Regions from separate parts of the Marinomonas sp. ATLA20 genome, predicted to be linked through region 3. Evidence: predicted binding sites of a transcription regulator. Region 3 holds the regulator's gene; each other region holds the start of a gene.
What was found. Region 3 encodes LexA, which represses DNA repair genes until DNA is damaged. Its sites were predicted from a motif close to TACTGTNTANNTANACAGTA; they were not measured.
Positions count from the first base shown of each region.

Region 1: umuD (translesion error-prone DNA polymerase V autoproteolytic subunit) is a predicted target of LexA. The motif match lies at 1,879-1,898, and genes of this name have one in related genera.
Region 2: AC2A4J_RS02405 (PA0069 family radical SAM protein) is a predicted target of LexA. The motif match lies at 2,997-3,016, and genes of this name have one in related genera.

Region 1 covers NZ_JBXUKU010000009.1:63,600-68,802, reverse strand. Annotated here, with positions in the region: gene AC2A4J_RS15065 (methionine-R-sulfoxide reductase) at 1-51, shown strand, start outside; gene umuC (translesion error-prone DNA polymerase V subunit UmuC) at 147-1,418, opposite strand; gene umuD (translesion error-prone DNA polymerase V autoproteolytic subunit) at 1,418-1,864, opposite strand; gene proX (glycine betaine/L-proline ABC transporter substrate-binding protein ProX) at 2,084-3,070, opposite strand; gene proW (glycine betaine/L-proline ABC transporter permease ProW) at 3,115-4,179, opposite strand; gene proV (glycine betaine/L-proline ABC transporter ATP-binding protein ProV) at 4,176-5,203, opposite strand, start outside.
Region 2 covers NZ_JBXUKU010000001.1:546,584-551,786, forward strand. Annotated here, with positions in the region: gene AC2A4J_RS02395 (hypothetical protein) at 47-316, shown strand; gene AC2A4J_RS02400 (methyl-accepting chemotaxis protein) at 462-1,775, shown strand; gene AC2A4J_RS02405 (PA0069 family radical SAM protein) at 1,864-2,982, opposite strand; gene AC2A4J_RS02410 (AraC family transcriptional regulator) at 3,147-3,908, shown strand; gene leuA (2-isopropylmalate synthase) at 3,932-5,203, opposite strand, start outside.
Region 3 covers NZ_JBXUKU010000005.1:205,900-211,102, reverse strand. Annotated here, with positions in the region: gene AC2A4J_RS10610 (DEAD/DEAH box helicase) at 1-365, opposite strand, end outside; gene dinG (ATP-dependent DNA helicase DinG) at 462-2,585, opposite strand; gene lexA (transcriptional repressor LexA) at 2,655-3,278, shown strand; gene AC2A4J_RS10595 (hypothetical protein) at 3,396-3,662, opposite strand; gene AC2A4J_RS10590 (DUF6586 family protein) at 3,665-4,135, opposite strand; gene topA (type I DNA topoisomerase) at 4,132-5,203, opposite strand, start outside.

The sequences.
Region 1 (5,203 bases), on a different contig from region 3:
ATCCGCCACTGCGTCAACTCCATCTCTATGAAGTTCGTCAGCAAAGACTGATTACTGAGTCCAAAGCACTAAACAATAAAACCGTCTTCTGGGCGGTTTTTTTATTTCTAAATCAGGTGTTATCGTGAAGCAGCGAACAAAAAGCCTCACCAAACCTTGGGTAGTTCATCCCACCTAGTCGTGTACCCTGGCGATAAGTGTTCGCGTTTCATTGACCATTGAGGTGAGACGCCTTGCGAGGCAAAAAACACATTACCGAGGCCGCTGTGGTTTATTTGATCAACTACACTCATAAGCGCTTTGGAGTTTACTTTCGTACTATCCGCTCGAAGCAAATCTTGCTGAAAGGCGTTATGCTCGTAAAAATCGGCAAGCATCACACCCGCTTTCATATAACGAAAACCGTCACGCCAAAGTCGGTGAAACAACACCTCCGCCACTTCCAATAAGTCTCGAGTGTCGTCGCTTGGGTTGGGGAGTTCAGCGGAAAGGGTTTTCGCGTACTGCGGTTCGTTAGGAATAAAAGGACTGGTACGAATAAACATACTAACCACACGGCAAAGGCGTTTTTCGCCACGTAGTTTCTCGGCAGCTCTGGTCGTGTACTTAGCAATAGCCTCCCGTAGTTCACGCTTTTCTGTCACTTTATGACCAAATGACCGACTGCAAATAATCTGCTGCTTTGTTGGCCTGACTAACTCTAAATCCAAGCAGGATACCCCATTCAATTCTCGAATGGTTCGCTCCAACACCACAGAAAACTCACTACGAATGGATTTAGGATCGGCATTCGCCAGATCCAACGCTGTGCTGATCCCCCTCGCCTTTAGCTTTGTCGTAGTACGACGACCAACACCCCAAACATCACTTACATCCAACAAAGCCAACAAGCGCCTTTGTCGCTCTGGGTCCATTAAATCCACCACCGAGCCAGTCGCTGGATATTTCTTCGCCGCATGGTTGGCCAACTTCGCCAGCGTCTTGGTTGGCGCGATGCCAACACCTACCGTAATGCCCGTCCACTTATCGACCTTGGCTTTTACTTGTTTGCCAAACGCCAGTAAATCCGTCACATGATCAATGCCCGTTAAGTCCATAAAGGCTTCATCGATGGAATACACTTCCAACCGTGGCGCTTCCTCTTCTAAGATCGACATCACCCGATTAGACATATCCGCATACAGTGCATAGTTAGACGAAAAGCACACAATGCCGAACTTTCTTATCTCGTCCTGCACCTGAAACATCGGCACGCCCATCTTAATACCCAGCGCCTTTACCTCTTTGGAACGCGCCACAATACAGCCGTCATTATTCGACAACACAGCAACAGGCGTATGCTTTAAATCTGGCCGAAACAGCTTCTCGCAACTGGCGTAAAAGTTATTGCAATCGACCAAGGCAAAGACCGTTTGCATTAATGACGCTCGTACTTACGAACCACGCCCGTGACGACACCAAAAATTTCCAGTTCAGACTCTTCGGTAATATGAATGGCTTTATAAGCTTTATTCTTCGGGCGAAGCAGCACATTGGGCTTTAGTTCCAACGTCTTCACCGTCATTTCCCCATGAATGCAGGCGATGACGATGTCTCCATGACGAGCCGTTAACGAACGATCCACCACCAAGACATCGCCCGAATGGATGCCCGCCTCTACCATCGAATCGCCCTGAGCACGAACGTAGAACGTGGCATTCGGATGCGCCACGCAGAACTCATTTAAATCTAAGGATTTTTCAACAAAGTCCTGAGCGGGAGAAGGAAAACCCGCCGACACAGAATCCACATAAAGCGGGATTCGCACACTATTGGCCGCGATAAACGCCGCCGACTCAGACACACCAAGATAAGTCACACGCATGATAAACACCAAAATACTGTATGGATATACAGTATAGTTTTAAGCAGCACAAATGACCAAGTGAATTTTTGTTACAAGCAAGAAAAGCTGTCTACCTTTACCAATTTTAAAAAATAAAAAAGGACACTGTATAAATACAGCATCCTTTTTAAGTAACTAGCATTAAGATACGAATCTTCTATGGTTTAGAAGAGTCAAAACCTGACTAGCTAAGTGTCTTTATTTCGCCGCTTTCTTGGCAGCTGAAATCCAGCCATCAAACGTCGATTGATTGGCACTAATCCAATTATCCGCATGAATAGCAATATCACGCTGAGAATCTTCACCATCAGCAATCAGCATATTCTCGGCACTCACTGCATTAATCGGTAGTTTCATGATCTCGAATAATTTTTTAGCCGCTGGGTTTGCTTCAACAAACGCTTTATTCGCGACAATTCGTTCACTATTGATATCAAAACCGTAGTTTTTGCCATTCGGTAGAGCCGTATCAGTACCATTTGGATTAGAAGAATAAGGCACTTCTAACCATACAACGTCACGACCGGGAACAAGCTTGCCAGATACCCAGTATGGCGTCCAAGTGTAATAAAAGATCGACTCACCTTCATTGAAACGAGCAATGGTGTCAGAAATAATGGCCGCGTATTGACCCTGATTATGAGTGATTTTATCACGCAATCCGAACGCATCTAGCTGATGTTCAATAACACCCTCACAACCCCAACCAGCCTGACAACCAGTTAAGTCAGCGGTACCGTCTCCATTAGTATCAAATAAAGCGGCAATTTTCGGATCTTTGAAATCGTCGATATTAGTAATATCATATTTATCAGCGGTTTTTTTATCAATCAAATAACCTTGTGCCGCTCCATCTATGTAATTACCGCCGCGAAAAAATTTGTCATCTCCACCCGCGTTTTTGTACATAGAGTTATGAAGTGGGTACCAGTTCACTGCAAGAAACTGCGTATCGCCATTAGCAACAGACGTATAGCCAGCACTGTAGTCTACTTCTTTAATTGGCTGCACATCGTAGCCTAATTTTTCTAGCGCTTTGTTAACAACAACAGTCTGAAACGTTTCTTCTGCGATTGGGCTTTGTACTGCTGTGACTTTTACACCCTCGCCTGGCAAGTGACCATCGGCTAAGACAGCACCGCTAAACAGTGTGGCAAGTGAAGTTAGTGTAATTACCTTTTTCATTGGAACATCTCCTTTGAATGAGTTTTTTGTAACCGTTTTGATTTTCATTTTTTAAACGCAAGTAATAAGCCAATTGGTCCGGTTTCATACCAATGGCGCGTACCACGCTGACGAGCATCTTGACCAAGCGACTGCGTCATGCGATCTAAAATAACCGCGAGAATGACAATACCGATACCACCAATAGTCGCGAGACCAATGTCTAATCGACCGATCCCTCGCAGTACCATCAAACCTAATCCACCAACGGAAATCATTGATGCAATAACCACCATGGATAAGCCCAACATTAACGTTTGGTTAACGCCAGCCATAATAGTCGGCATAGCAAGTGGTAATTGAACCTTGAACAACATCTGTTTCTTATCCGCACCAAACGAGTTCGCCGCCTCTATTAAGTCACTGGGTACTTGTCGAATACCAAGGTTTGTTAAACGAATAACCGGCGCGACCGCAAAAATAATGGTCACAATAACCCCAGGCACATTACCAATACCAAAGAGCATAACGATTGGGACCAAATACACGAAAGCGGGTGTCGTTTGCATAATATCCAAGATCGGGCGAATCACTTTTGCAGCACGATCACTACGCGCCATAGCAATCCCCGTAGGAATACCCAATACAATACAAAACAACACGGACGTTACAACCAAAGCTAAGGTCGTCATGGACTCTTGCCAAGCACCAATAGCACCAAGCACAAACAAGCCTATAACAGAACCTATTGCTAGGCGCTTCCCAGATAATTGCCAAGCAATTAAACCAAACAAAGCAATAACAAAAAGCGGCGGAGCGGCGTTAAATGCACTATCGACCGCAGTCAACGTCGCGTCTACAGGGGCTTTGACAGCGGTAAAAAAGGGACGAAAGTTCGTCACCACCCAACCAACGCCACTTTCGATCCAGTGATCAAGCGGAATCCAAACATCTTGGAAAGGATGAAGTAAACTAAAGTCAGTTTGCTCAACGGGTGTACCACTGGCAGACATGGATGCAGCATCTGAACCTTGCGTTGACGCAGCCCCACCCCAAGGATTACTCGCCGTTGATTCCGCGGCCCCAGTATCATCTGGCGCGGTTGCCCATGGATTTGATTCAGTACTCATGCGGTAGCCTCCCTATCCAATGTTTCTAGTAAACGCGCTTTACTGACAACACCTACGTACTTTTGCTGGTCGTCAACAACTGGTACAGCACAGGGGGAGTGAGCAACGATCGAAATAATGTCCCTGATCGACGTATCAGCCGAAATAGCCTCCACATCATTAATAATAGCCTCAGCAAGCGTCTGCTTATTCTTAATCACATCTTGCAGTGAAATAGCAGATACCACTCCTAAGAAGCGCTGGCTTTTATCAATCACATAACCATAGTCACGCTCATTTTCATTTAATAATTTCAAACCAGTTATAAGCCCCTCACTAGAATCTTTCTTAATGAGAGTGAGGCTAGATCTAGAAGCAATATCTCTAGCGCAGAAAACATTACTAACATCAACGCCTTTAAAGAAAGAACGGACATAATCATTGGCTGGGTTATGCAAAATATCATCTGGAGTGCCGACCTGAACAACTTCACCGCCCTGCATGATGGCGATTCGATCGCCTATTCGCATGGCTTCATCAAGGTCATGGGAAATAAACACCACCGTGCGCTGTTGCTCAGACTGCAAACGGACTAATTCATCCTGCATTTCTGTTCGAATAAGAGGATCGAGGGCTGAAAATGCCTCATCCATAAGTAGAATATCAGGGTCATTGGTTAACGCTCTGGCCAAACCAACACGCTGCTGCATGCCGCCAGACAATTCATCAGGATAACTGTTTGCGTGCGATTCCAAACCAACTTGAGCCAATGCGTCACGTGCTTTTTCGTGACGTTCTTTTACGTCGACACCAGAAAGCTCTAAACCAAAAGCTGTATTATCAAGCACATTCATGTGAGGCATTAACGCAAAGGACTGGAAGACCATACTAATTTTGCTGCGTCGAATATCGCGTAATGCCTTGTCATCCACTTTTGTAATGTCATGGCCATCAATTAACACTTGGCCTTGGGTAGGTTCAATAAGACGGTTTAATAAGCGAACAAGTGTGGATTTACCTGAACCAGAGAGCCCCATTACAACAA
Region 2 (5,203 bases), on a different contig from region 3:
AAGAGCGTGTTGTCTGGAATTTTATTGAATATGAAAAGAGGAAATTATGAAAAATGATCAACCCAATTTATCGGAGTCAAATGAACTGATAGATCAGAGTTTAACCAAACTACCGCCCAAAAAATGGAAGATGATGTTGCTCGTTTGGGTGACTATTTACCCGTTGTTGAACATCTTCTTTCCTCTACTAAGTCCTTATATTAGCGACTTCTCTTTACCTATCAGGCTATTCATTATGACTGTTGTTATTGTGCCAATTATGAGCTTTATTCTGGGAGGGTTGCAAAAGAAGTTCTTTGCTTGGTTGCGCAAATAAAGAGACAGGGTTGGCTGTGTGCCTAACGTTTTTTTGTAATTAGTACAAAGCTTTTCAGAATGCTACAAAAAAACTATCGTGCTAATGGGAAACATCCGCTACTCTTTAATGCATATTTAATTGTGATTGTTAAGGGAAGCAGTAAATGTTATTTGGAAACAACAAACTATTATCTAAAATTAAAGAGTTAGAAACAGAGCTTGCTTCCTTTCAAGAAACGCAAGCTGACCTTCGACAAGAAATGTTGTATTTTTCCATGACTTCAGACGGAAAAATAGTTGATGCAAATACACTTTTTTTAAAATCCAGTGGTTTTGAGAAAACTGAATTAGTAGGTAAAAACATTAAAGACTTCATTCTTGGTAAGTCTTTAGAAAAAGATCATAGTCAAAAAATGTTGTCTGCAATTAATGGAAAAAAACATTGGCATGGCGCTTTGCAAATAGAAAGTAGAAATGGCAAAGAGGTTTGGTATCGAGCGACGATTCAGCCGAAAAAAGTCGCTGACGGTTCGATTATGCTGGAGTCTTATGCGACGGAACTAACGAGAACGATTTCACACTCGAAAGAAGTGGAAGACATGTTAGCGGCGTTGCACCGATCATCTGCAGTAATAGAATTTAGCCTAGACGGCATTATCTTAAATGCTAACGACAATTTCTTAAAGTGCATGGGATATTCTAAAAGCCAAATAGTTGGCCAGCACCACAGAATGTTTTGTGAACCGAAAGAAGCTGAGTCGCAGGAATATAAACAGTTTTGGCAGCGATTGCGTTCTGGTGAATTTGTTTCAGATCGATTCAAAAGAATTGATAGTCACGGATATGATGTTTGGTTAGAAGCATCTTATAACCCAATACATGACGAAAGTGGCGAACTGTATAAAGTGGTTAAATTTGCTACGGTTATTACCGAACAAATGAATCGTGAGTTTGCGATTTCAGAAACCTCTCAGGTAGCTTACAATATATCTCAAAAAAGCGATCAAGATGCCATCAATGGGAAAAAAGTCATCGAGTCTACTGTCCAAACGATGAATGAATTGTCCACGCAAATGAGCGAGGCAAGCAAGGGCATCTTCGAACTGAATACTCAATCAATGAAAGTGGCTAACTTGGTTGAAAGTATTCGAGGCATTGCCGATCAAACTAATTTACTTGCGCTTAATGCCGCAATAGAAGCTGCTAGAGCCGGAGAGCAGGGTCGGGGTTTTGCTGTTGTTGCTGATGAAGTAAGGCAGCTTGCTTCTAGAACCAGTTCAGCGACAGAAGAAATTATTAGTGTGGTAGGGGACAATAAAAAACTCACAGAACAGGCAGTTTCGCTAATTGAAGAAAGTATGGAAAAGGCTCAGAAAGCCCTCGATCTTTCAACCGAAGCGGGTCATGTGATGAATGACATTCAGGAAGGCGCAAAACAAGTTGTTGATGCGGTAAGTCAATTTAACAACAAATTATAACTCTTCTGGAAGTTCACAACCGCTATGTAAATTCCCCTAAGCGTTTTTCGCTTAGGGGAATTTTTCGTTAAGTAGAGTGCCTCAGTTACTAAAACAACGCCATCTGATCACCTTCTTTTGGCGGAACCGCAAAGTGACGGCAATCGAGATAACTCAGTCGGTTGTCATCCAATCCATACTTGCGTCGCGCCACGTGAAAGCGTTGGTTAATCAAATCCGCAAAAATACCTTCCCCTGTCATGCGCTTGCCAAACTGGCTGTTGTAGAGCTTGCCGCCGCGCATATCCATAATACGCTGCAAAACGTGTTCTGCTCTGTCTGGGTAATGCTGGTGGAGCCAATTCGAAAACAAAGGCGCAACCTCATGAGGCAAACGCAACATGATGTAATTGACGGATTGTGCGCCAACCTCAGCACAGGCAGCAACTATTTCTTCTAGTTCGTTATCATTAATAAAAGGAATCACTGGTGCGACAAGAACCGAAACCGGAATGCTTGCTTCTCGTAAGGTTTTAATCACCTGTAAACGTGTCTTTCCAGACGCCGTTCTGGGTTCCAAAATACGCTTTAAATCGTTATTGAGCGTCGTCACACTGATCGCCACATGAATAAGCTTTTTTTCTGCCATTTGAGTGAGCAAGTCTATGTCTCTGAGTATCAAGGTGCTTTTAGTGATCAGGGAAATGGGTTGATTGTGCGCCAAGGCGATTTCCAATAATTTCCGCGTGATCTTGAGCTGTTTTTCAATAGGCTGATAGGCATCGGTATTAATGCCTAATGCAATGGGTTCGCAGCGATACTTTGGGTGAGCCAGCTCTTCTGCAAATAAAAATGCCGCATTAGTTTTGGCAACCAGCTTGGTTTCAAAATCTAGCCCCGGTGACAAATCCAAATACGCATGGGTAGGGCGAGCAAAGCAATACACGCAGCCATGTTCACAGCCTTTATAAGGGTTTACTGACAGGCGAAAAGGAATATCAGGAGATGAATTGCGACTGATGATGCTTTTCGCTCGTTCGTAGCGAACTTCTGTCTTGGGCGACGAGGTTTCCAGCAAAGCAATCGCTTCGTCGTTTTCGTCCACCTCCACCAAGGTAATTGCAAAGCGCCCCGCCATATTATTGGCTGTGCCACGCCCCTTGATAGGGTTATTGAAAGGCGACTTTTCGCCTTTTTGATCGCTGTTATTGGTAAAAGAAGTAGACATAAAATCACCCAAAATACTGTATATATAAACAGTATTTTGGGTGTTGGATTTTAATAAAGCAAGTTTGTTATTTTATGTTTTTAAGTTTGCTCGCAGAGAGTGTTGAGATCTGCTTGTTGATAGGTACACTCAAATCAATTATCGATGGGTTCTAGGAGCGCTGCGTGTTGTTTCAAAACAATCATTTACCAAATAGTGTTGTGGCTTACGCGCAAGACTATGAACACGGTAAATTCGAGCCTTATCATTCTCATAACTGCGCGCAGCTGATTCACACGTTAAGCGGTGTGATACGTGTGGAGACTCGTTTGGGTAGTTGGGTGATTCCTCCAAACCGGGGGATGTGGATTCCTGCAGGAATTGAACACAGTCTTTATATGACCGGTTTGGTAAAAGTTAGAACGCTATTTATTGATCCTCTTGCGCGGGCCGATTTGCCTCATGATTGCTCTGTTATTGATGTGTCCATGTTGTTAAAGGCGCTCATTATTGAAGCGTTAGAGCTTCCTAAAGAAATTGTTTCGGGCGGTCGTGATGAGCGAATTATTGAATTGATCCTGGACGAATTACGTCGTTTATCAAGCGTGTCTTTCTATGTGCCATTGCCAAGCTCTGACGCTTTGATTTCTTTTTGCGACCATGTCTGCCAGCGCATTGCTCATGATTGGAGTAATGCGGATGGCGCTCATATTTTAGGCATCAGCGAGCGTTCCGTTGCTCGAAAGTTCCAGCAAGAAATGTCGCTAACATTCGCTGAATGGTTGCGGCGGAAGCGCTTATTATTGGCTTTGGAGTATCTTGCTAGCGGCAAAAGCGTCTTAGATACTGCGATTCTGATTGGTTACGATAGTCCCAGTGCTTTTAGTGCGATGTTTAAAAGTCGAGTCGGCGTATCACCGACTGACTATTTACTGCAATCACAATAGGCGTAATGAAAGTTACCGTCTTGCTAAGTTGCTTTGAACAAAGGATGACAAGCGTTGATTAAGGCTTGTAGCGAGGCTTTAGTCGAGTCTTCGTCAATGGCTACCCCAAAGCTTGGCGTAGTTTGAGCGGATTCAATTTGAACATAGCTGACCGCTTTGCTTTTCGTCTGTTGTCCTAAGGTGTGTTCATGAAAGTCACTGATGTTTATCTGCCAGTTAAAACACTTTCTTAACGCATCAAGCATGGCTGACAACAATCCTTTACCTTCGCCAATCAGTTGCCATGCTGTTTCCTGATAGCGTAATGTGGCGCGAATCTCCTGTAATCCATTTGAGCTATGGCTGCGGTAATCCATTAATGTCATTTGGCCTTTGTCATCTGGGCTCAGCCGGTAGGATTCTCTGAATAAACGCCATACATCAGCTAGGGGCATTTCATGACCTGTTTGATCCGTATGATTTTTGACTCTCTTGCTAAAGTCTATTTGTAGTTTTCGTGGCAAAAACAGTCCGTGATTTTCCTGTAATAACCAAGCGGCCCCACTTTTTCCTGATTGGCTATTTACTCGAATGACTTCTTCATAAGAACAGCCAATATCCTTTGGGTCTAATGGTAAATAAGGGATTTGCCAAACAGTTGATGAGGTTGTTTTTTGTGCGGCAAAGCCTTTTTTGATCGCATCTTGGTGTGAACCTGAAAACGCCGTAAAAGCCAAAGATCCAGCATAAGGATGCCGAGGATGAACGGGAAGTTCATTGCACTCTTCCACCAACTCCACGGTGCTGCGCATGTCTGAAAAATCCAAATTAGGATAAACGCCTTGGCTGTAAAGGTTCATCGCCAAGGTGACGAGATCTACATTGCCAGTTCGCTCCCCATTACCAAATAAACAGCCTTCGACTCTCTGCGCGCCAGCGAGTATCGCCATTTCTGCTGTGGCAACGCCAGTTCCTCTGTCATTGTGAGGGTGCACGCTGATGGTAATGTGTTCTAGAGAGGAAAAAGACCTGATGAAATATTCAATTTGATCCGCAAACACATTGGGCGTGTTTACTTCTACCGTAGTTGGAAGGTTCAAAATCATCGGATACTGTTGGCTTGGTTGCCATGTGTTCGCCACCGCTTCGCACACTTCTAAGGCAAAGTCTGCTTCGGTAAAACAAAAGGTTTCTGGCGAATATTGAAGAATCCACTGCGTCTCTGGGTTTTGTTCGCACAACTGTCTAATGTGTTTCACACCTTGCACCGCTAATTCAAGGGTTGCGGCTTTGTCTTGGCGAAAGACGACCTCTCG
Region 3 (5,203 bases):
CCCGTACCCGTTTGTGCTTGACCAATAATGTCATAACCCAAGAGCGTCATCGGTAAGGTTTCTGCCTGAATTTCACTGCAATATTCAAACCCCATTTCAGAAATAGACTTTATCACTCGATCAGGAAGGTTTAAGTCATGGAAGCGCATCTTGCCTTCAACTTCCGCCACCGGAAAGTCTTCAATAGACCAAACTTTAGAGTTTGCATTACCTGTAGGCTTAGTATCATTGCTTGCTTGCGTATCAGCCTGAACACTTGCCGTATTATCATCTTGCTTTTTTGGACGCTTATTTGGGCGACGTGTACGTTTTGGCTTTGGTTTTGCTGTCGTTTCTTGTGGTGCTTCTTGAGTTTGGTTTTCCATATTGGAATCTATACGCTTCTATTGTGTTTTGAGGTTAATAATCTGTGCTAGGAGTGTACCTAATTGGTAAAGCTTTATCACCCCTTGCGTACCAAACTACTGATACTTATACGGTGGTAGGCTATTAATTAACTGCGACCCGTATCGTTTTGTGCGTAAGCGCTTATCTAAAATATGTATTTCACCAGAGTCTTTTTCACTTCTTAAAAGACGCCCAGTTGCCTGCACTAAACGCAGAGACGCATCCGGTATAGTAATTTCCATGAACGGATTACCACCACGCTTTTGAATCCATTCAGCGAGTGTCGCTTCAACAGGATCATCTGGCACCGCAAAAGGAATTTTGGCGATGTATACACAGGTCAAATAATCACCGGGCAGATCCACTCCTTCCGCAAAACTGGCTAAACCGAGCAGCAAACTGCCTTTCCCGTCATCAATGCGGGATTTATGGGAATCTAAAATTACACGTTTAGATTGCTCACCTTGCATCAAAAGTATTTCTTGCAGTCCAGCCGAAACAGACTGAGCCACTTCCTCCATCTGACGACGAGAAGAAAACAGCACCAAACTGCCCTTTTCTGTGTTCACATGTTCATTTAAGTAAGCAACAATCTCGGCAGTATGCTGTTCTACTCGGTTTGGCTCATGCTCCATATTCGGCACCACCAAAAGACCATTTTCTTGGAAATTAAACGGGCTTATGACACGCAGATATTCGCTTTCCCGCGGTACGCCTGAGCGCATATTAAAACGATGAAATTGATTTAGCGCTGTCAACGTTGCCGAGGTCACTACAGCACCAAAGCATTTGTCCCAAAGCTGCTGCCTTAAGGTATTGGCTGCAAGTATTGGAGATGCGCCCAGTTCAATATCTTGTTCCATTCCTTGACCGGACAAAACTAACCAGCGAGCATTTGGCGGGAAATTCTGATCATCTACTGTTGAGTAAAGTCGCCACAAGCCAACACATTGCTCCAGACGCCCCATAACAACACCCAAAATAGGCTGCCAAGTTTCCGCCGTTTCAGGCGTCACTCCCATGCCTTCATTTTGCTTCGTTTTTTTACACTCGTCTTGAATACTTTCTATATTGTTAAATAGTTTTTGATAGGACGTTTGTAGGCTATAAGCCAACTGGCGCAATTCATCTGGCACCAGACCAAATTCAAACCGATGTTGATTGTTTTCTTGATCCAAACCCAACCCCTGAATATAAGGAGCCAAGCCTTGTTGCGCATATTGGATAAAGTTAACAATACTTTGTATTTGCTGTGGGATTTTTAACAAAAGCTGGCCAGTCAAACTGACATCATCGGTTAACTCCTGCTTCAAATTAACTAGATTTTTCTCCAGTTGACGTAACCAAGTAATACTTTGTTGTAAACGAACTTCATGACGGAAATGTCCAATAGCCTTATCAGGAAGATGATGCCCCTCATCAAAAACGTAGATAGTTTCTTTTGGTGGGGTAAGAATCGCACCACCACCCAATGACAAGTCTGCCAACACCAAATCATGGTTAGCTACAATCACATCCGCGACTTCAATCTCAGCGCGCGCTTTAAAAAACGGACAAGCGGAATAATTAGCGCAATTTCGATTAGTACACTGCTGATGATCGGTTGTTAAACGTCGCCAATCCTGGTCTCGAACAATGCCAGACCAGTTATCTTTATCACCATCCCATTCACCTTTTGACAAAGCGGCATCCATTTCTTGATACAGAACAGTATTAACGTCATCTGAGTGAAGGTGCTGTTCAAATAGGCCCGCAAACATATCCTCCATGGCCAGCTCTTCTGATCCTAAAAAACCTTCGAGGTTATTCAAGCAAAGATAGCGGCCTCGGCCTTTAGCAAGCGTGTACTTGAACGAGAGTTCAGTATGCTCAAGCAAGTCTGGTAATTCTTTATGTAAAATCTGCTCTTGGAGTGCAACTGTCGCAGTAGAAATAATTAATTTGAGGCCACGTGCCTTAGCAATTGGTATTGCGGCAAGACAATACGACAGGGTCTTACCCGTACCCGTACCCGCCTCAATTACGGCAACATGCTTCTCCTCAAGCCGTTCGCCTTCAGAACCTTGTCTAATGTTGCCCAAGGTTCGAGCGATTGCACCAATCATCTGGCGCTGTCCAGCCCTTGGTTTATGGGACTTCGCATCCAAAGATGCTCGGTATGCAAGTTGAATCTGTTTTTTTAGTTCGTCTGAAAGCATTTATATCATTGAGTATAGTTAGGAATGCTGTATATAATAACAGTAACTGTATAAACAACCAGATAACCTATGATTAAATTAACCAAAAGACAATCTGACGTACTAGAAACCATTCGCGAATTTATAAGTGAAACAGGTTTTCCACCGACTAGAGCAGAAATAGCACGCCGGCTTGGGTTTAAATCCCCAAATGCAGCCGAAGAGCACCTAAAAGCCCTATGCAAAAAAGGCGCTATAGAGATGCTTTCTGGCGCATCTAGAGGAATACGCTTAGTCGATCGCGCATCAAATGATGAGCCCGTTGACGACCTTGGCTTACCTGTCATAGGCAAAGTCGCTGCAGGTTACCCTATTTTGGCTCAGGAAAACATTGCTTCGCATGTAAACATTCCAGCGAGTATGTTTTCTCCGCAAGCGGATTACTTCTTGTCTGTATCAGGCACTAGCATGAAAGACATTGGCATAATGGAAGGTGATCTCTTAGCCGTTCACAAAACCACCACCGTGCGCAATGGACAAATTGTCGTTGCTCGTATTGGTGACGAAGTAACCGTTAAGCGTTTCGAGCAGAAAGGCAGTATCGTTAGGCTCATTCCTGAAAACGAAGAGTTCAGCGACATCCTTGTTGACCTTGAAAGCGAAGAGTTTGCAATTGAAGGCCTATCGGTAGGTGTCATTCGCCAAGGACTTTGAATACTCCCATTCGCTTCAACACTAGATAAATAAAAAAGCGAAGCTTATGCTTCGCTTTTTTATTTGAGCCTATATTGCGTCCATCAGTTTCATTACAGCTGATTTAGGGTCGCTTATTCAGTGCAAAATTTTAGGACGAAAATCTTCATCATCAAGATATTCCGAGTCATCGTCAAAAAACGAATCATCCGAATAAACAAAATCAATGCCTGCATGAAACATACATTTCGCTAATTCAAAATAACGATCCTTTAGATAAGACCGAGTATCATCTGATATTTGCAATGTTGCTAATGGAACGGTTTCCTCACCATCTTCACTGGCTGGACGCAGCACGATATCGCCGTTATCTAGCTCAACAATTTCTAGGTAGGATTCTTTCATATTTAATACTCTGATGACTCTTCTCTAAAACGTAATACTAATTCAACCAACTTGGCTAAATATAAACTCACGGAAGCTCCCGCATCACTTCCACGCCCTATCAGGTTGTCGCTTTGAACCGCTGATGATATAGACGCACGACACTCGAACTGAACCAAATACGCCTGATCTAATTGGTAGCACCAAGAATTACTATGTGCTAGCAAATCAGCCAACTCAGCCAATACAGGAACAACGATTTGCTTGTTTTCAGACTCTGCCAGCAGCTTAGCAACGTCCAAGGATCCAGATAAAGAATAAGCAGCGGTTACTTCTTTTAACAAGCCGTTAAGAGCACTTCTCAACTGGAAAATAGCCGAGCTTTCTAGCCCGACTTTCAACCACACTTCATCAGTGTCTTGACTCTGCTTAATAAAACGCCTTGCCGTGTCCAGTTTTTGATTGGTTACGCTGGCTAAACTAGCACCACTCATTTTTTCTTACCTTCCTCAACAACCCATTTAGAACCAACATAAAATGCTTTCCAGCCTGTTGGTTTACCCTCATCGTTCTCCGTCATGACGTATTGCTCTTTCGTCTTACGGCTATAACGAATGATGGCTGGACGACCTTCGGAATCCTTTACTGGTGCTTTGGCAAAGAAATGGTATTTCGGGTCGATTTGATCCATATAAGGAAGCAGCTCTTTTACCATAGGCGCTCTTGTTTCCCGCTTGCGAGGGAACTGACTAGCAGCAAGGAATAAGCCCGTCGCACCATCACGAAGCACATAGTGATCTTCCACTTTCTGACAAGCAAGGTCAGGCATTGGCACAGGATCCATCTTCGGCGGCGCAGCTTCACCACTTTTCAGCAGCTTACGAGTGTTTTTGCACTCCTCGTTTGTACAGCCAAAGTATTTACCAAAGCGGCCTGTTTTAAGCTGCATTTCTGATTCACATTTATCGCATTCAAGCGTAGGACCGTCATAGCCTTTAATCTTGAAAACACCATGCTCAACTTCATAACCAGAACAAGCTGGGTTGTTACCACACACATGAAGCTTACGGCGCTCATCCATTAAGTAACTGTCCATAGCGGATCCGCAAATCTTACAACGATGTTTATTGATCAGCGCTTTAGACTCGCCTTCTTCATCATCGACCGCTATTGCTTCATCACCACGGGTCAGGTTTATGGTTGCTTTACAACGCTCTTTTGGCGGCAATGCATAACCAGAACAAGACATAAACACACCAGTACTAGCTGTACGAATCTGCATAGGTCTAGAGCATGTCGGGCATTCAATATCCGTTGGAGTCGGCTCATTTGGCATCATACCGCCATCTGGCGATTCCGCTTTAGCAAGCACAGAACTAAAATCTTTATAAAATGCATTAAGCGTTTTAATCCAATCTTTATGACCTTCAGCAATGTCATCTAACTGCTCTTCCATTTGAGCCGTAAAGCTGAAATTCATCAAAGAATTAAAGCTATCAACCAAACGTTCAGTAACAATATCACCCATTTTTTCAGCATAAAAACGACGATTTTCAACACGC